One region of the Nonomuraea sp. NPDC005692 genome, then DNA from elsewhere that is predicted to be linked to it. Evidence: predicted binding sites of a transcription regulator. Region 1 holds the regulator's gene; the other holds the start of a gene.
The links. Region 1 encodes HrcA, which represses chaperone genes, less so after heat shock. Its sites were predicted from a motif close to TTGGCACTCTCNNNNNGAGAGTGCCAA; they were not measured.
Positions count from the first base shown of each region.

Region 2: a site for HrcA is predicted at 8,068-8,094, ahead of groL (chaperonin GroEL). Genes of this name have one in related genera too.

Region 1 covers NZ_JBEXYU010000039.1:68,927-80,361, reverse strand. Annotated here, with positions in the region: gene ybeY (rRNA maturation RNase YbeY) at 1-467, opposite strand, end outside; gene ABZ459_RS45765 (PhoH family protein) at 464-1,501, opposite strand; gene ABZ459_RS45760 (histidine triad nucleotide-binding protein) at 1,592-1,936, opposite strand; gene ABZ459_RS45755 (SigE family RNA polymerase sigma factor) at 2,216-2,728, shown strand; gene ABZ459_RS45750 (hypothetical protein) at 2,725-3,351, shown strand; gene ABZ459_RS45745 (16S rRNA (uracil(1498)-N(3))-methyltransferase) at 3,370-4,095, opposite strand; gene dnaJ (molecular chaperone DnaJ) at 4,105-5,247, opposite strand; gene hrcA (heat-inducible transcriptional repressor HrcA) at 5,259-6,272, opposite strand; gene ABZ459_RS45730 (DUF456 domain-containing protein) at 6,429-7,292, shown strand; gene ABZ459_RS45725 (DUF3097 domain-containing protein) at 7,310-8,119, shown strand; gene ABZ459_RS45720 (DUF4870 domain-containing protein) at 8,116-8,748, shown strand; gene hemW (radical SAM family heme chaperone HemW) at 8,741-9,958, opposite strand; gene ABZ459_RS45710 (styrene monooxygenase/indole monooxygenase family protein) at 10,014-11,219, shown strand; gene ABZ459_RS45705 (glycoside hydrolase family 18 protein) at 11,283-11,435, shown strand, end outside.
Region 2 covers NZ_JBEXYU010000015.1:27,773-39,207, forward strand. Annotated here, with positions in the region: gene ABZ459_RS28020 (SAM-dependent chlorinase/fluorinase) at 1-515, opposite strand, end outside; gene ABZ459_RS28025 (DUF3263 domain-containing protein) at 636-935, shown strand; gene otsB (trehalose-phosphatase) at 975-1,745, shown strand; gene ABZ459_RS28035 (hypothetical protein) at 1,853-2,437, shown strand; gene ABZ459_RS28040 (hypothetical protein) at 2,415-3,599, opposite strand; gene ABZ459_RS28045 (trehalose-6-phosphate synthase) at 3,641-5,065, opposite strand; gene ABZ459_RS28050 (RNA polymerase sigma factor) at 5,097-5,651, shown strand; SAM riboswitch class I at 5,731-5,871, shown strand; gene thrC (threonine synthase) at 5,885-7,117, shown strand; gene ABZ459_RS28060 (MoaD/ThiS family protein) at 7,143-7,418, shown strand; gene ABZ459_RS28065 (cold-shock protein) at 7,662-7,862, shown strand; gene groL (chaperonin GroEL) at 8,205-9,833, shown strand; gene ABZ459_RS28075 (hypothetical protein) at 9,986-10,480, shown strand; gene ABZ459_RS28080 (YbhB/YbcL family Raf kinase inhibitor-like protein) at 10,581-11,111, opposite strand; gene ABZ459_RS28085 (AAA family ATPase) at 11,173-11,435, opposite strand, start outside.

The DNA of each region.
Region 1 (11,435 bases):
TCGCGCACCTCCTGCCAGGACTCGAGCATCTGGGCCTGCAGCCCGAACATCTCCTTGTGCTCCTCGGGCTCGGCGTGGTCGTAGCCGAGCAGGTGCAGGATGCCGTGGGTGCACAGCAGCTCAAGCTCGGCCTGGGCGCTGTGCCCGGCCTCCTTGGCCTGCCTGGCCGCGACCTGCGGGCAGAGCACCACGTCGCCGAGCAGCGCCGGGTCGGCCGGGCTCTCGCCGTCGCCGCGCGCGCCGCCGCCGGGACGCAGCTCGTCCATCGGGAAGGCCAGCACGTCGGTCGGGCCGGGCTCGCCCATCCACTTCTCGTGCAGCTCGGACATGGCGTCTTCGTCGACCACCACGATGGACAGCTCGGCGAGCGGGTTGATGCCCATCTCGCCGAGCACGTGGGTGGCCAGCGCGACGAGGTTCTCCTCGTCGACGCCGACGCCGGACTCGTTGTTGATCTCGATGCTCACGGGCGTCGTTTCCCCCGGTGGATGGCCTTGGGCTCCTGGGCGGCCTGGGTGGCGTCGTAGCGCCCGTAGGCGTCGACGATGTCGCTCACCAGCTTGTGGCGCACGACGTCGGCGCTGGACAGGCGGGCGAAGTGGATGTCGGGGATGCCCTCCAGGATGTCCTGGACGACCCGCAGCCCGCTCACCGTGCCCGAGGGCAGGTCGACCTGGGTCACGTCGCCGGTGACCACGATCTTGGAGTTGAACCCCAGCCGGGTCAGGAACATCTTCATCTGCTCGGCCGAGGAGTTCTGGGCCTCGTCGAGGATGATGAAGGCGTCGTTGAGGGTACGGCCGCGCATGTAGGCCAGCGGCGCGACCTCGATCGTGCCCGCGGCCATCAGCTTCGGGATCGAGTCGGGGTCGACCATGTCGTGCAGCGCGTCGTAGAGCGGCCGCAGGTAGGGGTCGATCTTCTCGTAGAGGGTGCCGGGCAGGAAGCCGAGCCGCTCGCCCGCCTCGACCGCCGGCCTGGTCAGGATGATGCGGTTGACCCGCTTCTCCTGCAGCGCGCGCACGGCCTTGGCCATCGCCAGGTACGTCTTGCCGGTGCCCGCGGGCCCGATGCCGAACACGATCGTGTGCTGGTCGATCGCGTCGACGTACCGCTTCTGGTTGACGGTCTTCGGCCTGATCGTGCGGCCGCGGGAGGACAGGATGTCGAGCGAGAGCACCTCGGCCGGACGGTCGGAGGTCATGCGCAGCATGGCGATGCTCCGCTCGACCGCGTCGGGCGTGAGCTCGCCCCCGCTGCGCAGCACCTCGACCAGCTCCTCGAACAGGCGCACGACCGCGCCGCTCTCGTCGGGGCTGCCGGTGACGGTGATCTCGTTGCCCCGCACGTGGATGTCGGCCCTGAAGGCGCCCTCGATGACGCGAAGCAGCTCGTCACGGGAGCCGAGGAGGCTGACCATCGGGTATTCGTCCGGAATCAGCACCTTGGCTTGAGTGCGCGAGGGAGGTGCCGTGCGTCGGGATTCATGTAGTTCGGACATGGGCAGGCCAGCGGCCTGATGCCTCCCGGTCTGTTCGGTGTTCTTCTCCGCCCATCGTATCCGGCACCAGGCTGATTGCTCGCGTCAATATCAGCCGGGCGGCCACGTGAGGTCACGCCCTCCGAGAACATGGGCGTGCACGTGGAAGACGGTCTGGCCGGCGCCGGGGCCGGTGTTGAAGACGACCCGGTAGCCCCCCTCGGCCACGCCGTCCTGGACGGCGACGGCGTGCGCGGCCTTGAGCACGTCGTCGGCGAGCCCGTCGTCGGCGGCGGCCAGTGACGCCGCGTCGGGGTAGTGCGCGCGCGGGATGACCAGCACGTGGGTCGGGGCCTGCGGATTGATGTCGCGGAACGCCAGCGCCCTGGCGTTCTCGTAGACGACGTCGGCCGGAATTTCCTTGGCCACGATTTTGCAGAAGAGGCAGTCGCTCACGGCAGTACCCTATCGAGAGCGACCGTTCGGCTGGCCGTTGCGAATCGGTAATCCGTGGTGTCGTGCGCCCGAAGATCCGCGCGGTTAGGGTGAGTGTGCGACACTTCAGAGCAAAAAAGATGATTCAGGGTCGGGCGAGCGCCACCTGGCGAGGAACACGACTGGGTAATGCACCCTAAGGAACCGGGGAAACCTTCAGAACCGGAAGAGAGTAAACCCTCTGGGAAGGCCGCGCGTCCCACTGATGTGACCACCGAAACCCTTCTGGCCGACAGGTCGATGGGGGCGGTGCCGGTCGGGTGGGATGCCGACATGGCCGTGACCGCGCTCTACAGCGCGCACTTCCGGTCATTGGTGCGTCTCGCGGTGTTGCTGGTGCGTGACATGGCAACCGCCGAGGAAGTCGTGCAGGACGCGTTCGTCGCCATTCACGGCGCCTGGCGCAGACTGCGTGATCCCGACAAGGCACTCGCTTACCTACGTCAGTCTGTCGTCAACCGGTCCCGTTCCGTGCTGCGTCACCGCGCGGTCGTCGAGAAGTACGCCCCCAAGGGCCTGCCGGACGCCCCGAGCGCCGAGAACGGCGCGATCGGCGAGCTGGAACGCTCCGCCGTCATCGAGGCGTTACGCGCCCTGCCGACCCGACAGAGAGAAGCACTGGTTCTGCGTTATTACGGAGATCTGTCCGAAGCTGAGATCGCCCACGCCATGGGCATCAGCAAGGGCGCGGTCAAGAGCCACACCGCCCGTGGAATGGCCGCGTTGCGGTCCGTCCTGGAGAAGATGTCATGACCCAGCCCCCCGACGAGTACGGCGACGTCCTGCGCCGTGCGCTCCGCGCGGAGGCGGACGCGGTCGTGCCCTCGCCGGAGGGACTGCAGATCATCCGCGCCCGCATCGAGCGGCGCGGCGTCCGTAACCTGTTCTGGTGGCGTGCGGGCGCGGCGGCGGTCAGCGCCGTGCTGGTGGCGGGGACGATCGTGATGGTCGTTCCCGGGCTGCGCTCCCAGATCTTCGAGACGCCCGTCAAGGTGGTGGACAACTCGACCACCACCCCCGGCAACTCCTCGACCAGGCTGTCCACGCCGCCCAGGCCCGACAGTCACAGCGCCGAGCCGCCGCCCGTGGTGGTCGTGCCGCCGAGCCACAGCGAGACCCACCGGCCCGCGGAGACGGCCAGGTCGACCAGGCAGCCCACGCCGTCGCCGACGCCGTCCTCGACGCCCTGCCCGAGCGGCGAGCCCGCCGGCGACCAGGAGTGCCCGGAGATCACGCCGACCCCCACGCCGACCCCGACGGAGACGACCGACGCGCCGACGTCGTGCCCCTCCGAGGAGTGCCCGCCGGACGACATGCCCACCGGCCCGAGCGACCTGAGCAGCCCGCTGGTGGACGTGCCGCACACGACGCCGTGAGAGCGCCCTGAGCCGGGCCTACCAGCGCCCGGTACGCGCGAGCAGCACGGCCGCCGCCGCCACCCCCGCCGTGGAGGTGCGCAGCACGGTGGGCCCGAGCAGCACGGGCACCGCCTCGGCCGCGGCGAACCTGCGCAGCTCCTCCTCCGACACGCCCCCCTCGGGCCCCACGACGACGACGATGTCGCCGCCGGGCGGCAGCGCCACCTTCGACAGCGGCTCGGCGGCCTCCTCGTGCAGCACGAGCCCCAGCGCCGCGCCGGCCAGCAGCCCCTCGACCTGGGCGGTGGAGGCGAGCTCGGCCACCTCGGGCAGGTGGAACCGGCGCGCCTGCTTGCCGGCCTCGCGGGCCGTGGAACGCCACCGGCCCAGCGCCTTGGCGATCTTGTCGCCCTTCCACTGCGTGATGCTGCGCGAGGCGGCCCAGGGGACGATCACGTCGACCCCCACCTCGGTCATCATCTCGACGGCCAGCTCGCCCCTGTCGCCCTTGGGCAGCCCCTGGACGACCACCAGCCGCCGCGCGGGCGGCTCGACGGTGTAGCGGGCGAGCACGTCGAGCGCGAGGCCCTCCTTGAACACCTCGCGCACCACGCACTCGGCGACGTCGCCCGCGCCGTTGGTCAGGTCGACCCGCTCGCCGGCGCGCAGGCGCCGCACGGAGGCCGCGTGCCGCCCCTCAGGCCCGTCGAGCGTCAGCTCGGCGCCGTCGAGGTCCTCGGCGAGGAACACGGGGACGGTCACGGGTGATCGTCACCTGCCGTTGAAGGCGTCACGCAGGCGGGAGAAAAAACCCTGCTGGCCCGGGGCGAACTTGCCCGGCGGCCGCTCCTCTCCACGCAACCTCGACAGCTCGCGCAGCAGGTCCTCCTGCGTCTGGTCGAGCCGCATCGGTGTCTCGACGTTGACGTGGATGAGCAGGTCGCCCCTGCCGGACTCGTTGAGCCGCTGCACGCCGCGCCCGTACATGGTGATGACCTGGCCGGACTGGGTGCCGGGGCGCACGTCGATCTCCTCGGAGCCGTCGAGCGTCTCGACGGCGAGGATCGTGCCGAGCGCGGCGGCCGTCATCGGGATCTGGACCGTGCAGTGGAGGTCGTCGCCGCGCCGCTCGAAGATCTCGTGCGCGCGCTCGACGATCTCCAGGAAGAGGTCTCCGGGCGGGCCGCCGCCGGGGCCGACCTCGCCCTCGCCGGCGAGCTGGATGTGGGTGCCGTCCTCGACGCCCGCGGGGATGCGGACCTTGATCGTACGGCGGGTGCGCACCCGGCCGTCGCCCGAGCACTCCTGGCAGGGGTGGCGGATGATGCTGCCGAAGCCGCCGCACTGGGGGCACGGCCGCGAGGTCATGACCTGGCCCAGGAACGAGCGGGTGACCTGGGAGATCTCGCCGCGCCCGCTGCACATGTCACAGGTGTCGGGGTGGGTGCCGGGGGCCGCGCCGGCGCCGTGGCACACCTCGCACAGCACGGCGGTGTCCACGACCAGCTCGCGGGTGGTGCCGAACGCCGTCTCGCGCAGGTCGAGCTCGACCCTGATGGTGGCGTTGCGGCCCCTCCTGGCGCGCGAGCGCGGCCCGCGGGTGCCGCCCGCGGTGCCGAAGAAGGCGTCCATGATGTCGCTGAAGGGGAAACCCGCGCCGAAGCCACCGGCGCCCGCGCCCGCACCCGCGCCGCCGCCGAAGGGGTCGCCGCCCAGGTCGTACATCTGGCGCTTGTTCGGGTCGGACAGCACCTCGTAGGCCTGCGTGATCTCCTTGAACCGCTCCTGGGTCTCAGGATCGGGGTTCACGTCGGGGTGCAGCTCGCGGGCGAGGCGGCGGTAGGCCTTCTTGATCTCGTCCTGACTGGCGTCACGGCGCACCCCGAGGGTGGCGTAGTAGTCGCTGTTTGCCACTTATCGACCTCTTAAGATGCAGCCAGGATCTGGCTGACGTAGCGTGCCACCGCGCGTACGGCGCCCATCGTCACGGGGTAGTCCATCCTCGTGGGACCCAGCACGCCGAGCCGGGCCAGTTGGTTGTCGCCAGAACCGTATCCGGTTGCGACGATGGACGTGCCGCGAAGGTAGGGGTTTTCCGAGCCGATGCGCACGGTGAGCGCGGACGGGGTGTCTGTGGAAGTCTCGCCGAGCAACCGCATGAGCACGACCTGCTCCTCCAGCGCCTCCAGCACGTCGCGCAGGCCGGTGGCGAAGTCGGCGCCCGCGAGATTGGCCGCGCCGGCGAACACGATCTTCTCGTCATGGCGTTCGACGAGGGTTTCGAGCAGCACCGACAGGATCGTGGCCACGGCGGGCCGATCCTCGGCGGGCAGCCGCTCGGGCAGGTCGGCGACCAGCTCGGGGACGTTGCCCAGCCCGCAGCCGTCGAGGCAGGAGTTGAGCACCGCGCGCAGATGGGCGATGCGGTCGTCCTCCACCACCTCGGGCAGCTCGATCACGCGCTGCTCGACGCGCCCGGTGTTGGTGATCAGCACGAGCATGACCCGCCGGTCGTTGAGCGGGACCAGCTCGACGTGCCTGACCGTGGAACGGGTCAGCGTCGGGTACTGCACGACCGCGACCTGCCTGGTGAGCTGCGCGAGCAGCCGCACGGTGCGGAAGACCACGTCGTCGAGGTCGACCGCGCCGGCGAGGAAGGTCTCGATCGCCCGCCGCTCGGCCCCCGACAGGGGCTTGACCTGCGAGAGCCGGTCGACGAACAGGCGGTAGCCCTTGTCCGTCGGCACGCGGCCCGCGCTGGTGTGCGGCTGGGTGATGTAGCCCTCCTCCTCCAGAGCGGCCATGTCGTTCCTGACCGTTGCCGGGGAGACCTTGAGGTTGTGGCGCTCCGCCAGCGCCTTGGAGCCCACCGGTTCGTTGGTGGACACGTAGTCTTCGACAATGGCGCGGAGCACCGCAAGCTTCCGATCGTCGAGCACGTGCTCACCTCCTGCCTCTGCCTAACAGGGAAACGACAGGTCTAGCACTCCGTGTTCCCGAGTGCCAAGTGTACGGCTCTCGCCCACAAGGTGCGATAACACCAGGTCCCATCCTGTTGCTAGCGACTTACAAGCGACAGGCCTCACACTTGCCGCATGACCGACAATTCCCAGCCCCCGCAGTACGGACCGCCCCAGGGGCAGGGTCCCTACTACGGTCAGCCGAACCAGTACGGTCAGCAGCCGTACCAGCCCCAGCAGTACGGCCAGCCGCCCTACCAGCAACAACAGCCGCCCGCCCAGTACGGCCCCCCGCCCGGGTACGGCCAGCAGAACCAGTACGCCCAGCCCGACCAGTACGCCCAGCCCGACCAGTACGCCCAGCCCGACCAGTACGCCCAGCCCGACCAGTACGGCGCCCACAACCAGTACGGCCGGCAGCCGCAGTTCCCGGCCAGGATCGACGGCAAGGCGATCAAGCCGCGCCTGTGGTGGATCGCCGTCGTGTGGGCCGTCGCCGTCGTGCTGGGCGTCGTGGGCGTGGTCGTGTTCGCCGGCGGCGTGCTGAGCAGCGTCACGGACACGGCCCCGACGACCACGTTCGCGGCGGGCGAAAGCGTGAAGGTCGCGATCGACCCCGCCAAGCGCCCGGCCGTCTACATCGCCACCGACACGCGGGTCAACTACCAGTGCGAGATCTCCGGCGGCCCGGCCCAGGCCAGGCTGGTCAAGGTCTCCGGCACCCAGACGCTCAGCGCCGGCGGGACCACCTGGCAGCAGATCCTCGCCGTCAACGCCCCCGCCAAGGGCGACTACCAGCTGACCTGCGCCACGCAGGAGGAGTCGTCGGCCCGCTTCGGCGTAGGCCGTGACCTGCTCTCCGCGGCGGGCGGCATGTTCGGCGGGGTCGCGGCCCTGTTCCTGTTCCCCGGCGCCGGCCTGCTCATCGGCATCATCGGCACCGTCGTCATCCTCGTACGGCGCAGCGGCGCGCGTAAGCGCCTTGCGGTCAGCGGGTGATTTGCTACGGTCCCCGTGTGTACGAGGGTGATGTGCTGGCGGGCAATTGGCGGCGGCCGGGCAAGGGCAAGATCCCGAAGGTGCCCGCCGAACTCGACCTGGTCGTGGAGGACGCCGACAGCGGCTTCTGCGGCGCCGTGGTGGCCTGTGACAAGGAGGCCGTCACCCTTGAGGACCGGTTCGGCAAACGCCGCCTGTTCCCGCTGGCGCCGGCCGCGTTCCTGCTGGAGGGCAGGGCCGTGACGCTGGTGCGCCCGGCGGCCGCGGCCCCGGCGGGGCCCAGGCGCAGCGCGTCCGGGTCCATCGCCGTGGAGGGGCTGCGGGCCCGGGTCGCCAAGGAGAGCCGGATCTACGTCGAGGGCGTGCACGACGCCGCGCTCGTGGAGAAGATCTGGGGCCACGACCTGCGCGTCGAGGGGGTCGTGGTCGAGTACCTGGAGGGCGTCGACGACCTGCCCGCCATCGTGGCCGAGTTCGCCCCCGAGCCGGGCCGCAGGCTGGGCGTGCTGGTCGACCACCTGGTGCCGGGGTCGAAGGAGAGCCGGATCGCGGCCCGGATCACCTCGCCGCACGTGCTCGTCGTGGGTCATCCGTACATCGACATCTGGCAGGCGGTCAAACCGTCCGTGCTGCGCATCCCGGGGTGGCCCGACGTGCCGCGCGGGGTGCCGTGGAAGGAGGGCGTGCTCGCCGCACTGGGCTGGCGCATGGAGCCAGCGGACGCCTGGCGGCGCATTCTGGGCGCCGTCTCGTCCTACACCGACCTGGAGCCGGAGCTGCTCGGCCGGGTCGAGGAACTGATCGACTTCGTTACGGAGGCATCATGAGCCAGGACCCGCCGCCGCCCGCCGACGACTCCACCCCTTACGTCCCGCCTTCCGACGTACCCCGCGACCAGGGCTCGGGCCCACAGCTCGGCTACGGCCAGCAGCCGGGCTCCCAGCCCGACTACGGGCGGCAGCCGCCAAGCGGCCCCGGTCCGCAGCCCGGTCCCATGCCCTCGCCGCCCCGTTACGTGCCCCCGCCGCCGGGCTACGGCCAGCCCCCCGGCCATGGCCAGGCCCCGGGCTACGGGCAGCAGCCGGGCTACGGCTACCCCGCCGGGCCGTACGTGCCCGGCCGGTTCGGCCCGCGCCGCGGCAGCGACGACACCACGATGGCCATGCTCTCCCACCTGCTGGGCCTGCTGGTCTCCTGGATCGGCCCGCTGATCATCTACCTGATGAAGAAGGACGAGTCCCCCTACGTCAGGGACCAGGCCGCCGAGGCCCTGAACTTCCAGATCACCATGTTCATCGGCTACCTGGTGGCGACCGTGCTGACGATCGTGCTGGTCGGCCTGCTGCTGTTCCCGATCGTGTGGATCGTGTCGCTGATCTTCCACGTGCAGGCGGCCATCGCCACCAACCGGGGCGAGAACTACCGCTATCCGTTCGCCATCCGCCTGATCACATGAGCTCGGTGATCAGGGCGTCGGCCAGCAGCCGCCCCTTGAGGGTGAGCACCATCCGGCCCGCCCTGAACGGCTCGGGCTCCAGCAGCCCGCGCGCCAGCGCGCTGGCCACGGACGTGCGCGCGCCGGGGGCGACCTCGGCGAGCGGGTAGCCGGAGACCAGCCGCAGCTCCAGCATCAGCCGCTCGGCGGCCCGGTCGTCGTCGGTGAGCACCTCGCGCGCGTGCGCGGGCGAGGTGCCCGCCGCCAGGCGCTGGGCGTAGGCGGCCGGGTGCTTGACGTTCCACCAGCGGGTGCCGCCGACGTGACTGTGGGCGCCGGGGCCGGCGGCCCACCAGTCGCCGCCGGTCCAGTAGAGCAGGTTGTGCCGGCAGCGGGCCTGCTCGGAGGTCGCCCAGTTGGACACCTCGTACCAGCCGAAACCGGCCTCGGTCAGCATCTTCTCGGCGATCAGGTAGCGGTCGGCGGCGACGTCGTCGTCGGGCATCGGCAGCTCGCCGCGCCGGATCCGGGCCGCGAGCCTGGTGCCCTCCTCCACGATCAGCGAGTACGCCGACACGTGGTCGGGCCCGGCCTCGATCGCGGCGGCCAGCGAGGCCCGCCAGTCGTCGTCGGACTCCCCCGGCGTGCTGTAGATCAGGTCGAGGTTGACGTGCTCGAACCCGGCCGCCCGCGCCTCCTTGACGGCCCGTGCCGGACGGCCCGGCGTGTGCCTGCGGTCGAGCACCTGCAGCACGTGCTCACGCGCGCTCTGCATGCCGAAGCTGACCCGGTTGAAGCCGCCCTGGCGGAGTTTGTCGAGGTAGGCGGGGTCGACGGACTCGGGGTTGGCCTCGGTGGTGACCTCCGCCCCCGGCCGCAGCCCGAACTCGGCGTCGATGGCGGCCAGGACGCGCGCCAGGTCCTCGGGAGGCAGCAGCGTGGGCGTCCCGCCGCCGAAGAACACCGTCTCCACGGGCAGGTCGGCGTCGCCGAGCACGCGCCGGGCCAGGCGCACCTCCGCCACGACCGTGTCGGCGTAGTCGCGATGGGAGGCGCCGGGCCCTAGCTCGGCGGCGGTGTAGGTGTTGAAATCGCAGTAGCCGCAGCGGGTGACGCAGAAGGGCACGTGCACGTAGAAGCCGAACGGGCGCTCGCCGAGCCCGCGCAGCGCGCTGTCGGGCAGCTCGCCGGAGGCGGGCGCCGGATCGCCGTCGGGCAGGGTGGATGGCACGTCATCCAGTGTGCCTGCTCACGGGTGTGCTCCGAGCCATCGAAGGAGGCGGCACATGACGGGCGTCGGAATCGTGGGCGCGGGGATCTCCGGGCTGACGCTGGCCCTGCGACTCCAGCAGCTCGGCGTCGCGACCACGCTCTACAGCGAGGGCGACGCGGCCGACCTGGGCCGTGGGCGGCTGCCGAACACGGTCGGCAGGATGGGCCGCGCGCAGGACCGCGAGCGGGAGCTGGGCAGCCTGCACTTCCTCGACCCGGGCTGCCTGCTGGTCAGCGGCAGCCTCTCGATCAAGGGCGATCCGCCGCTGGAGTTCACCGGCCGCGTGACGGAGCCGTTCCACGGGGTCGACTTCCGGGTGCTGCTGCCTGCGCTCATGGACGACTACACGAGCAGGGGCGGCCACCTGGTCGTCGATCCCCTCCCGCCGGACGCCGGCCAGGTCGCCCGCTGGTCCCGAGGGCACGAGCTGATGGTGGTGGCCACCGGGCGGCGCTCGGTGCGCGAGCTGTTCCCGCGCGTTCCGGCGTGGTCTCCGTACGAGGCGCCGCAGCGGATCCTGGCCGCCGGGCTGTTCCACGGGTTCGATCCGGGGCCGGCCTTCGGCTTCAACATCTCGCCCGACTGCGGCGAGATCCTGTGCATGGCGATGATGACGCGGTCGGGCGTGCGGGGCGGCGTCCTGGTCGAGGCGATCCCCGGCGGGCCGCTCGACGTGCTGGCCCGGGTGCCCGCCGACGAGTTCTGCAAGACGCTGCTCGCCCTGCTGCCCGAGCACGCGCCGCGCCTGGCCGAGCAGCTCGATCCGGCCGCGTTCGAGCTGCTCGGGCCGGAGGACCTGCTGCAGGGCGCGATCACGCCGGTGGTGCGCGAGGCGGTGGCCGAGTTGCCGGGCGGCGGCGTGGCGCTGGCGCTCGGCGACGCCTGGGTCACCAACGACCCGATCACCGGGCAGGGCGCGAACCTGGGCTCGGCCTGCGCCTGGATCGCGGCCGACGCCGTCGCGGCGGGCGGGCCGTACGACGCGGCGTTCGCGCGGGAGACGGCCCGGCGCATGTGGGTGGCGGCCGAGCCGGTCGTCGCGTGGACGAACGCCTTCCTGCGGCCTCCGGCGGAGCACGTCCTGACGCTGCTCGCCGCCGCCGCGACCAGGCAGGAGGTGGCCGATCTGGTGCTGTCGCTGTTCGGCGACCCGGCGCGCGCGTGGCGGCTGTTCTCCAGCGCCGAGGAGGTGGCGCGCGTCGTTGACGGCACGGGGTGACGGTTCTACGATCGCGTCAACTTATAGGAAAGTTTCTTATAAGTTCACCCCCCAGGAGCGCCCGTGAAGAAGATCCTCCTCGCACTCTCGCTCTTACTCGGGCTCACGGCGGTGTCCGCGCCCGCCGAGGCCCATCCCGGATTCAAGCGGGTCGCCTACTTCATCCAGTGGGGCGTGTACGGGCGCAACTACCACGTCAAGGACGTGGACACCAGC
Region 2 (11,435 bases), on a different contig from region 1:
GAGCCCTCCCGCAGCAGCGAGGTCGGCGCGGGCAGCGTGACCAGCCGCTCGACCGGCACCCGGGGGCCCAGCTCGGCCGGGTCCAGGCCACCGGCCAGCCGCCCGGCGACCGGCGAGAAGACGTCCCGGCCGTGGAAGGTCGGCGACACCGGCCGCAGGAAGTGCTCCTCGTTGCTGAGCGCGTACGCGGCCCGCGCGCCGCCGCTGGCGTGCACCGCCCAGGACAGCAGGCCGTTGTCGGGGCCGACGAACACCCGGCCGCCCGCCTCGACCGCCACCGACCGCCGCGCGCCGCCGACGCCGGGGTCGACCGCGCCGACGTGGACGCCCTCCGGCAGGTAGGGGATGGTCTGGGCGAGGATCGCCGCGCCCCGCCGTACGTCGCCGGACGGGACGAGGTGGCACACGTCGATCACCCGCGCCTGGGGCGCGATCCCGGCGATCACTCCGTGGCAGGCGGCCACATAGCCGTCTTCGAGCCCGTAGTCCGTGAGGAGCGTGATGACTGGGGTCACATTTGGTGACTGTACGTCCGGCAATCCGCCGTGAACAGCCGCAGATCGCACATTACGATTGGCCACGGGCCGCGAAGCGTGCGATGTGATCGTCGCACGCCCCTTCCCGAGGAGGACATCATGGGAGCACCGCTCAGCGGTGACAGTGCTGCCCAGGAACCGTCCCAGCCACCCCTCACCGACCGTGATCTCGAACTCCTCGCCTTCGAACGCCAATGGTGGCGGCACGCGGGCGCCAAGGAGCAGGCCATCAAGGAGACCTTCGGGTTCTCGGCCACCCGCTACTACCAGTTGCTCGGCGAGCTGATCGACAGACCGGAGGCGCTGGAGCAGGACCCGATGCTGGTCAAACGGTTGCGAAGGTTGCGCTCCACCCGTCAGCGCGACCGTGCGGCGAGACGGCTCGGCATGCGTCCCTGACCGGCTGGGTACGGCAGCCGCGTGAGGAACATCCCTGGTATGGAAGCGATCCTTAAAGATCCGTCCGGCGCCGTGATCGGGCTCGACTTCGACGGAACCCTGTCGCCGATCGTGCCCGATCCCGCCTCCGCCAAGATCCACCCCGAGGCCCCCGCCGTGCTCGCCGAACTGGGCGCGCACGTCGGCGCCGTGGCCATCGTGACCGGCAGGCCGGCGGCCACCGCGCTCGAACTCGGGCCCGGCCTGGCCGACGTGCCCGGCCTCGTGGTGCTCGGCCACTACGGCTTCGAACGGTGGGAGCACGGACGTGTCTCGGCGCCGCCGCCGCCACCCGGCGTGCCGCGCGTCCGGGCCGAGCTGCCCCTGCTGCTCGACGCGCTCGGCCTGCACGGCGTGGTGATCGAGGACAAGGGCAGGGCGGTGGCCGTGCACACCAGGCGCGCCCCCGACCCCGAGGGCGCGCTCGCCGTGCTGCGCGAGCCGCTGGCCGAGCTGGCCGCGAAACACGGCCTGGTGATCGAGCCCGGCCGCATGGTCCTGGAGCTGCGCCCGCCCGGCATGGACAAGGGCCACGCGCTCGGGCTGTTCCTGGCCGAGCGGGACGCCAGGTCCGTCATGTTCGTCGGCGACGACCTCGGCGACCTGGCCGCCTTCGACGCCGTACGCGCCTCGGGGCTGCCCGGCGTGACCGTGTGCAGCGGCTCGGCCGAGGTGACCGCGCTGGCCGAGCGGGCCGACATCGTGGTCGACGGGCCCGACGGCGTGGTGGCGCTGCTGCGCGAGCTGACGACGGCCTTCACCCGCCCCTGAGCGCAGCCGTTCGTGAGCCGGCTCGCGGCCTTGCGCCGTTTGGGCCGGCTCGCGGCTTTCAGCCGTTCGTGATTGGGCTGCAAGTGGCGGATCCTACGGTGGTGCGCATGTCACGACGATCTCTCGCCGCCGCCTCGGCCGCGGCCCTGGCGACCCTGGCGGCCGTGCTCGCCGCTCCCGGCGCCGCCTCCGCCGCCCCCGCCCAGCAGCTCAAGCTGCGCGGCGGCCTGACGCTCTACATCCCGATCGAGTGGGTGGTCCACCGTAAGGGCGGCGACGTCGTCCAGGTGGTCACCGGCCGGTGCGCCAAGCCGCAGGGCTGGGGCTCGCCGGAGTGCGACGCGTTCTACATCCTCGGTCCCGGCGCGATCAGGCGGGGCGCCGAGGGGTTCGGGCCCTACACGGGCAAGGACCCGTACTATCCGGCCAGCGACGTGCAGCCCTGCCCGCTCAACCGCAAGTGGGGCGAGGTGATCGGGCCCAAGGTCACCAGGGGCTACCGGCAGATGGGGGCCGGGCACAAGGCCGCCTACAACGCCTGGCAGGCCACGTGCGTCAGCTACTCGGGCGGCGGCGTCAAGGCCCGCTTCACGCAGCGCGAGTGGTACCTGCCGAAGAGCCGGATCCTCGTCGTCGACCAGTGGGACACGCCCGGCCTGGCCGACACGCTCAAGTACGCCGACTGGAGATGAGCACCCCGGCGACCGCCAGGCCGATGACCACGGGCACCAGCAGGAACGCGTTCCCGGTGCCGTAGCCGTCGGCCAGCGCGCCGAGCAGCAGCGGGCCGATCGCCATGGCGGCGCCCGCCCACACGGGCGAGGCGGCCGCCGCCCGGTCCGCCCGGTCGCCGGAGGCGCTGATCAGCGTGCTCAGCGCGAGCGGGAACTGCAGCGACGCGCCCAGCCCGCTCAGCGCCAGCCCCACGTACGACAGGATCGGCGCGGTGCTCGCCCAGAACAGCACCCAGCCGAAGGCCATCAGCCCCAGAGCGCCGGCCAGCAGCGGCGTGGCCGGCAGCCGCAGCGCGAGCTGCGCGCCCGCGAACCGGCCCGCCGCCATGCCGCTGACGAACGCCGTCAGCCCGGTCGCCGCGACGGCCGCCGTCACGCCCGTCCTGAGGGCGAACAGGTCGGCGGCCCACAGGTTGAACGAGAACTCCAGCGCCACGCAGCAGAACAGCACGCCCCCGGCCAGATGGAAGCGCCACCCGCCGCCCTCCCGCGCCGGGACGGCCTCCCCGGTGACCACGTCGCCCTGCCCTCCGGCGGCCCTTCGGGGCGCGGGCCAGGAGCGGCCCAGCGCCAGCGCGAGCAGGGCGCTGACGGCCGGGGTGACCAGCAGGGCGGACCGCCAGCCGAGCGCGCTCTGCGCCACCTGGCTCAGCACGAACGTCGCCACCATCCCCACCAGCACGCCCACGGCGTTGGCCTCGCTGAGCGCGGCCGGTCCGGCGGGCCCGTGGTGGTCGCTGAGCTCGGCCATCGCCGCGTAGAGCATGACCGAGCCGAAGCCGCCGGCCACGCCGTAGCCGAGCAGCGTCAGGGGCAGCGCGGAGGTGGCCATGACCAGCAGCACGCCGGCGTTCATCCCGGCCAGGCCGAACCAGCACGTCGAGCGCCGGCCGAGCAGCCGGGTGAGCAGGGGGAGCGCGAGCCCGGCGCCGATCGTCCCGACCGCCATGGCGGTGCCGTGCAGCCCGGCGACGGTGGCCGTGGTGCGCTGGTCGGCGCGCAGCAGCGGGAGGGCGGCGCTCAGGCCGTACACGAACGTGGCGAACGTGCCGAGCAGGAAGTAGATGAGCCAGGTCGGACGGTCCCGGACGAGTCTGATGGGCACTGAGACCGTCGACACCCGGCAGCCTCCGTCATTGGCAGTGAACCCGACTTCTCATGTTAAAGCAGGGCGTCGAGTTGGGACTCCAGCCACTTGTGCGGCGGCAGCGCGGTGGCCGCCTCGTGCAGCCGGTCGCGGCGCCGCCTGCGTTCGTCCTCGGGCATCACCAGCGCCTCGTGCAGCGCGTCCGCCGTGCCGCTCACGTCGTAGGGGTTGACCACCAGCGCGTACGGCCCCAGCTCGGCCGCCGCCCCCGCCTCGCGCGAGAGCACCAGGGCGCAGCGTGGCGACAGGACCGGCCCCTCCTTGGCGACCAGGTTCATGCCGTCGCGGATGGGGTTGACCAGCAGCACGTCCGCCAGCCGGTAGGCGGCCAGCGAGCGCGGGTAGTCGTCGTTGACGTTGAGGATGACCGGATCCCAGTCCTCGGTGGCGTACTCGTCCTCGATCTCGCGCGCGCAGCGCTGCACCGACGCGGTGTACTCGCGGTATTCGGGCAGGTCGTGCCGGCTGGGGTAGGCGAAGGCCAGGTGGACCACCTTGCCGTGCCACTCCGGATGGGCGGCCAGGAACTCCCGGTAGGCCAGCAGCCCGCGCACGATGTTCTTGGACAGCTCGGTGCGGTCGATGCGGACGATCAGCCGGCGGCCGGCCACCTGCTCGGCCAGCGCGGCCATGTGCGACTCGACGTCGGGCTCGCAGGCCCGCGCCCACAGCGCCGCGCCGTCCACGCCCAGGCTGTGCACGCCGACGCGGGTCGTCCTGCCCTCGTGGGTGACCGTGCCGGCCGCGCGGTCCACCCGCGCGCCCAGCAGCGCCTCGCAGCAGTCCATGAACGCCCCCGCCCACCGGGCGGTGAGGAAGCCCGCGTGGTCGGCCCCCAGGATGCCGTCGAGCACCTCCCTGGTCACCGCGTCCGGCAGCAGCGAGAAGTACTCGGGAGGCGCCCACGGCGTGTGGCTGAAGTGGGCGATGCGCAGGTCGGGCCGCTCGGCGCGGAGCATCGCCGGGGTGAGCGTCAGGTGGTAGTCCTGGACCATCACGCGCGCCCCGTGCCCGGCCTCCTCGGCCAGCGCCAGCGCGAACGCGCCGTTGTAGTCGCGGTAGGACTCCCACTCACGCCGGAACTTGGTGCCGAAACTGGGGGAGTTGGGGATGTCGTACAGCAGGTGGTTGACGAACCAGAGGGTCGAGTTGGCCACGGCGTTGTAGGCGCGGTGGAAGGTGGCCGCGGGGATGTCGAGCATCCGCAGGGCGCCCGTGTCGTAGCCGCCGCGGTCGAGCCGGCCCCCCGGGGCCAGGCGCACGGCGCTGCGGTCGCCGTCGGACAGCGCGGCGCACACCCACAGCACGCCGTGCTCCTTGGCCACCCCCGACAGGCCCGAGACGAGGCCGCCACCACCGCGTTTCATGGTCAGCTCACCGTCGTCGTCGACGGTGAAGGAGACCGGCCCGCGGTTGGACGCCACGAGAACGCTGTTCATTTGGGCTCCCTTCGCCCATAGGATCCCAGCTATGGCGCTAGATGAGCTAACCGAGGAACTCGCCCGCTCGGCCGCGGCCGGAGACCATCGCGCGCTCGGCGAGCTCCTGGCCAGGATCGAGCCTGACGTGATGCGCCACTGCGCCCGGATCCTGCCCTATCACCAGGACGCGGAAGAAGCCTCGCAGGACACTCTGCTGGCCGTGGCGCGCAACATCGGCCGGTTCGAGGGGCGGGCCAGGTTCAGCACCTGGCTGCACATCGTGACCGCCAACTGCGCGCGCACCACGTACCGCTCGCTGAAGCGCAGGGCCGCCGAGCAGACGTCGGAGGAGCTGCCGATGCAGAAGCCGGACGCGCGGCGGGTCAGCGTGATCGCCGGCTCGCGGCTCGACCTGCTCGACGCGATGGAGGCGCTGGAGGCCGACAAGCCCGACCTGGCCCAGGCGCTGGTGCTGCGCGACATCGTCCAGCTCGACTACAACGAGGTGGCCGAGCAGCTCAACATCCCGCTCGGCACGGCCAAGTCCCGCATCCACCAGGCCCGCAAGTACGTGCAGGGAGTCCTCGGGGAGGACTATCGGTGAGACGTGTCCTCTCAAATCGTGAGACGGGCGGTTGTTTCCGCCACTTGAGAAGGTAGAGTCCTTTTCGACAACTGAATATTGCTCATCCAGAGGGGTGGAGGGACCGGCCCTGCGAAGCCCCGGCAACCCTCCCGGCTTGTACTCGCGACCTGGCGAGGCCGACCGGGACAAGGTGCCAATTCCGGTTCGCGGTCAAGGTGGCCGCGGGCGAAGATGAGGGAAGGCCTCGCTTCATGTCGCTCGACTTTGGTCCTGCCGTCGCTCTGTCCTGCCGCGAGTGCGGCACGCGCTACCCCCTGGGCCCCAGCTTCGCCTGCCTGGAGTGTTTCGGGCCGCTCGAAGCGGCCTACTCCTTCGGCCAGGTGACGCGCGCGGACATCGAGTCCGGCCCCGCCAACATCTGGCGCTACCGCTCCCTGCTCCCGGTCCCCGCCGACGTGGCGAGCAAGCCCAACATGAACCCGGGCTGGACGAAGCTGGTCAAGGCCGGCAATCTCGGCAAGGCGCTCGGCATCCGGTCCCTGCACGTGAAGGACGACTCGGGCAACCCCACCCACTCCTTCAAGGACCGGGTGGTCGCCATCGCCGTCGAGGCGGCCAGGAACTTCGGTTTCCACACGCTCTCCTGCTCCTCCACGGGCAACCTCGCCGGCGCGGTCACCGCCGCCGCCGCGCGGGCCGGTCTCGACGCGTGCGTGTTCATCCCGGCCGACCTCGAAGCGGCCAAGATCGCCATGGCCCGGGTGTTCGGCGGCCGGCTGATCGGCATCGACGGCACGTACGACGAGGTCAACCGGTTCTGTTCCGAGCTGATCGGCGACCCGCTGGGCGAGCAGTGGGGGTTCGTCAACGTCAACCTGCGGCCCTACTACGCCGAGGGGTCCAAGACGCTCGCGTACGAGATCGCCGAGCAGCTCGGCTGGCGGCTGCCCGAGCAGATCGTCATCCCCATCGCCTCCGGCTCCCAGCTCACGAAGATCGACAAGGGGTTCAAGGAGCTGATCGCGCTCGGGCTGGTCGAGGACACCCCGTACAAGGTGTTCGGGGCACAGGCGGCCGGGTGCTCGCCGGTCTCGACGGCGTACAAGGCGGGGCACGACGTGGTCCAGCCGGTCAAGCCGGACACGATCGCCAAGTCGCTGGCCATCGGCAACCCCGCCGACGGGCCGTACGTGCTGGACATCGCCCGGCGCACGGGCGGGGGCGTCGAGGACGTCACCGACCCCGAGATCGTCGCCGCCATCAAGCTCCTGGCCTCCACCGAGGGCATCTTCGCCGAGACCGCGGGCGGCGTCACGGTGGGCGTGCTGAAGAAGCTCGTCGAGACGGGCAGGCTCGACCCCGAGGCCGAGACCGTGGTGCTGAACACCGGCGACGGCCTCAAGACGCTCGACGCGATCAGCGACGACGCGCGGCCCACCGCCGTGATCCGGCCCTCTCTCGACGCGTTCCGCGCGACTGTCTGACAATCCAGGAAAGGCAACAAAAACCATGAGCGTTTCTGTGCGGATTCCCACCATTCTGCGCACTTACACCGGGGGTAACGCCGAGGTGAGTGGCGAAGGGGCGACTCTTCGTGACGTTCTCGCCAAGCTCGACTCCGACTACCCGGGGATCGGCGCGAGAATTCTGGATGAATCGGGCAAGATTCGTCGTTTTGTCAACGTATACGTTGGTGAAGAGGATGTCCGTTTCGTCGAGGGGCTGGACACTCCCGCCCCTGAAGGCGCTCAGATCTCCATCATCCCTGCCGTCGCGGGCGGCTGACCGCCGGACCACCGACTCTTGAAGGCGCCCCTTGTGGGCGCCTTCTTGTTTTAGAACCAAATTCAACCTCGAACGACTCAGCCTTCGATGAAATTAGCGTTTTGTCGGTTGACTCTGTTGCCAAACCCCGTGCCACAGGTATGGTCGAGGGCGATCGTCTGGCTGATTTTCCCAAAAGTCATGCGATTACGGGTCTCGCGAAGGAATGGGCGAGATCTGCGAGCCCAGTAAGAGGAGTCGGAAGTGGCGCAGGGCACCGTCAAGTGGTTCAACGCGGACAAGGGCTACGGCTTCATCGCGGTAGACGGTGGTAAGGATGTATTCGTCCATTACTCAGCGATCATGATGGACGGGTACCGCTCTCTCGAACAGGGACAGCGTGTCGAGTTCGAGATCACGCAGGGCCAGAAGGGGCCGCAGGCGGAGTCCGTCCGCACGGTCTGATTCACCCTCGCTGGTATGCACCAGGTGGGACGTGCGGCAGCGCAGTCCGTACGGCTCGCCACTGTTTCCTCCGTCGGCTTCGCACGGCGGGTCGCACCTCCGGGGCGGCTCGCCGTACGAACCGGCGCACCCGATGACCTGCCCGATGAGCTGGGGTGGGGTGCCCGTGGCTTGCACTCGGCAGGGTAGAGTGCTAAACAGTTCGTTGGCACTCTGTGTGGCAGAGTGCCAACAACTCGGATCGAGACGATGGGGTCTGCCGAACGGAGATGCAGGCCTATGCCGTCGCGGGCGTCGGCTCGGTCCAGGACACGCCACCCTGCATCTGGGAGGTCTAGCCTTATGGCAGCCAAGATGATCGCGTTTGACGAGGACGCCCGGCGCGGTCTCGAGCGCGGTATGAACCAGCTCGCCGACGCCGTCAAGGTGACCTTGGGCCCCAAGGGGCGCAACGTCGTGCTGGAGAAGAAGTGGGGCGCTCCCACGATCACCAACGACGGTGTCTCCATCGCCAAGGAGATCGAGCTCGAGGACCCGTGGGAGAAGATCGGCGCCGAGCTGGTCAAGGAAGTCGCCAAGAAGACTGACGACGTCGCCGGCGACGGCACCACCACGGCCACCGTGCTCGCCCAGGCTCTGGTGCGCGAAGGTCTGCGCAACGTCGCCGCCGGCGCCAACCCGATGGCCCTGAAGAAGGGCATCGAGGCCGCCGTCGAGCGGGTCAGCGAGGAGCTCTCCAAGCTGGCCAAGGACGTGGAGACCAAGGAGCAGATCGCCTCCACCGCCTCCATCTCCGCCGCCGACCCCGAGATCGGCTCGCTCATCGCCGAGGCGATGGACAAGGTCGGCAAGGAAGGCGTCATCACCGTCGAGGAGAGCAACACCTTCGGTCTCGAGCTCGAGCTCACCGAGGGCATGCGCTTCGACAAGGGCATGACGTCGATGTACTTCGTGACCGACTCCGACCGCATGGAGGCCGTTCTCGAAGACCCGTACATCCTGATCGTCAACAGCAAGGTCTCGGCCAACAAGGACCTGCTGCCGCTGCTCGACAAGGTCGTGCAGTCCGGCAAGCCGCTGCTGATCATCGCCGAGGACGTCGACGGCGAGGCCCTGGCGACCCTGGTGGTCAACAAGATCCGCGGCCTGTTCCGCTCCGTGGCCGTCAAGGCCCCGGGCTTCGGCGACCGCCGCAAGGCCATGCTGGGCGACATCGCGATCCTGACCGGCGGTCAGGTCATCGCCGAGGAGGTCGGCCTCAAGCTCGAGACCGCCACCCTCGACCTGCTCGGCCGCGCCCGCAAGGTCGTGGTGACCAAGGACGAGACCACCATCGTCGACGGCGCCGGTGACGCCGAGGCGATCTCCGGCCGGGTCAACGAGATCCGCGCCGAGATCGAGCGCACCGACTCCGACTACGACCGCGAGAAGCTGCAGGAGCGCCTGGCCAAGCTGGCCGGTGGCGTGGCGGTCATCAAGGCCGGCGCGGCGACCGAGGTCGAGCTCAAGGAGCGCAAGCACCGCATCGAGGACGCCGTGCGCAACGCCAAGGCGGCCGTCGAGGAGGGCATCGTCCCCGGCGGTGGCGTGGCGCTGCTGCAGGCCGGCGCCAAGGCGTTCGACAAGCTCGAGCTCAACGGCGACGAGGCCACCGGCGCGGCGATCGTGAAGAAGGCTCTTGAGGAGCCCCTCAAGCAGATCGCGGTCAACGCGGGCCTCGAGGGCGGCGTCGTCGTGGAGAAGGTGCGCAACCTGACCCCGGGCGAGGGCCTCAACGCCGCTTCCGGCGAGTACGTCAACATGTTCGACTCCGGGATCATCGACCCGGCCAAGGTGACGCGCTCCGCGCTGCAGAACGCCGCCTCCATCGCGGCGCTCTTCCTCACCACCGAGGCCGTCATCGCCGAGAAGCCCGAGAAGACCCCTGCTGCTCCGGCCGGCATGCCCGGCGGCGGCGACATGGACTTCTAGGCTTCGCCTGGTCGCTGACGCATCAGAAGGCGGTTCGGATCTCCAAGGATCCGGCCGCCTTTTGTTGTGTCCGGTCGCGTCACGTTTAGTAGTTATTGACTACGGACAGTAACGAAACGAAGTGACGATTCACCGCACAAAGGAGTAGTTACATGAATTCCCGCACCGCGCGCGTTCTCGGGCTCGGAGCCGTCATGATGGCCGCCGCGGCCGCCATGACGATGCCCGCCCAGGCAGACGACCACGGTTACCTGGACGAGGCCCTGGAGTACGTCGACGTACCCTACTGCGCGGGCTACCTGGAACTGTACGACCGCGACTACTGCGCCTCGCCGTCGAGGTGGACGTCGTCGGACGAGCGCGGGGAGATGTCGGAGGAGGGCGAGGACAGGTCGTCGGAGGAAGGCGAGGACGGGTCGTCGGAGGAGGCCGACGACAGGTCCGGCGAGCGCCAGGACGCCTCGGAGGAGGGCACGGACACGTCGGGCGAGCGCCAGGACACCTCGGACGAAGGCACGGACCTGTCAGGTGAGCGCGAGGACGCCTCGGACGCCTTCGAGGGCCAGATGGCCGGCGAGAGCGAGGACCTGTCGTCCAACGCGCCCGGGGACATCACGTTCGCCGACGAACTGGTGCAGGGCGACTGAACCCCGTCTGGTGACGCCGGGCGTACGAACCCGACGCGGCACCACGGCGAAGGCGCCCCGTACGTGAACGGGGCGCCTTCGCCGCGGTGTTGTGCCGGTCTCAGACGCCGAAGTGCGCGACGATGTGACCGCGGGCCAGCGTGTTGGCGGTGATGTTGAAGCCGACCACCGCCGGGCTCGCGTCGCCGCCGACGCCCAGCTCGTCGACACCCAGCGCGTGCACCGTGAAGACGTAGCGGTGGGGGGCGCCGGGCGGGGGAGCGGCGCCGCCGTACTCTTTGGTGCCGTAGTCGTTGCGGGCGTGCACCGCGCCGGCGGGCAGGCCCTTGAAGTCTGGGCCGGTGCCCGCGCCTCTGGGCAGCTCCGCGGTGTCGCCGGGCAGGTCGAACAGCACCCAGTGCCAGAAGCCGCTGCCGGTGGGGGCGTCGGGGTCGTGGCAGGTGACGGCGTAGCCGCGGGTGCCCTCGGGGGCGCCCGACCAGCGCAGCTGGGGCGAGACGTTCCCGCCGGTCATCCCCCAGTCGTCGAAGACGTGGAGGTCGTTCAGCCGCTCGCCGTCGCGGATGTCGTCGCTCTCCACCACGAGCGCGGGGACCGGGGGCAGGTGTTCATGCGGAAGCGGTGCGGGCACGGCATCCTCCTAGGTCGACAGTCCTTCAGGCCATCCTAGAAGCGGCCGTGCCCGCCCTCCGTCAGGTACCGAGCTGCGCCGGGAGCGGCCTGTCGTGCAGCACGGTGAGCGAGGTGACCGCGCGGGTCAGGACCACGTACAGGCGGGCCAGGCCGCGGGGCTCGGCCTCGACGATGTCGGCGGGCTCCACGACGATCACGTGGTCGTACTCCAGGCCCTTGGCCAGCGTGGCGGGCACGATCAGCAGGCGGTGCTCCTGCGTCGCGTCGGGGTCGAGAACCGCGTGCGGCAGGCCGGACAGCGACTCGGAGACCGCCGCCACCA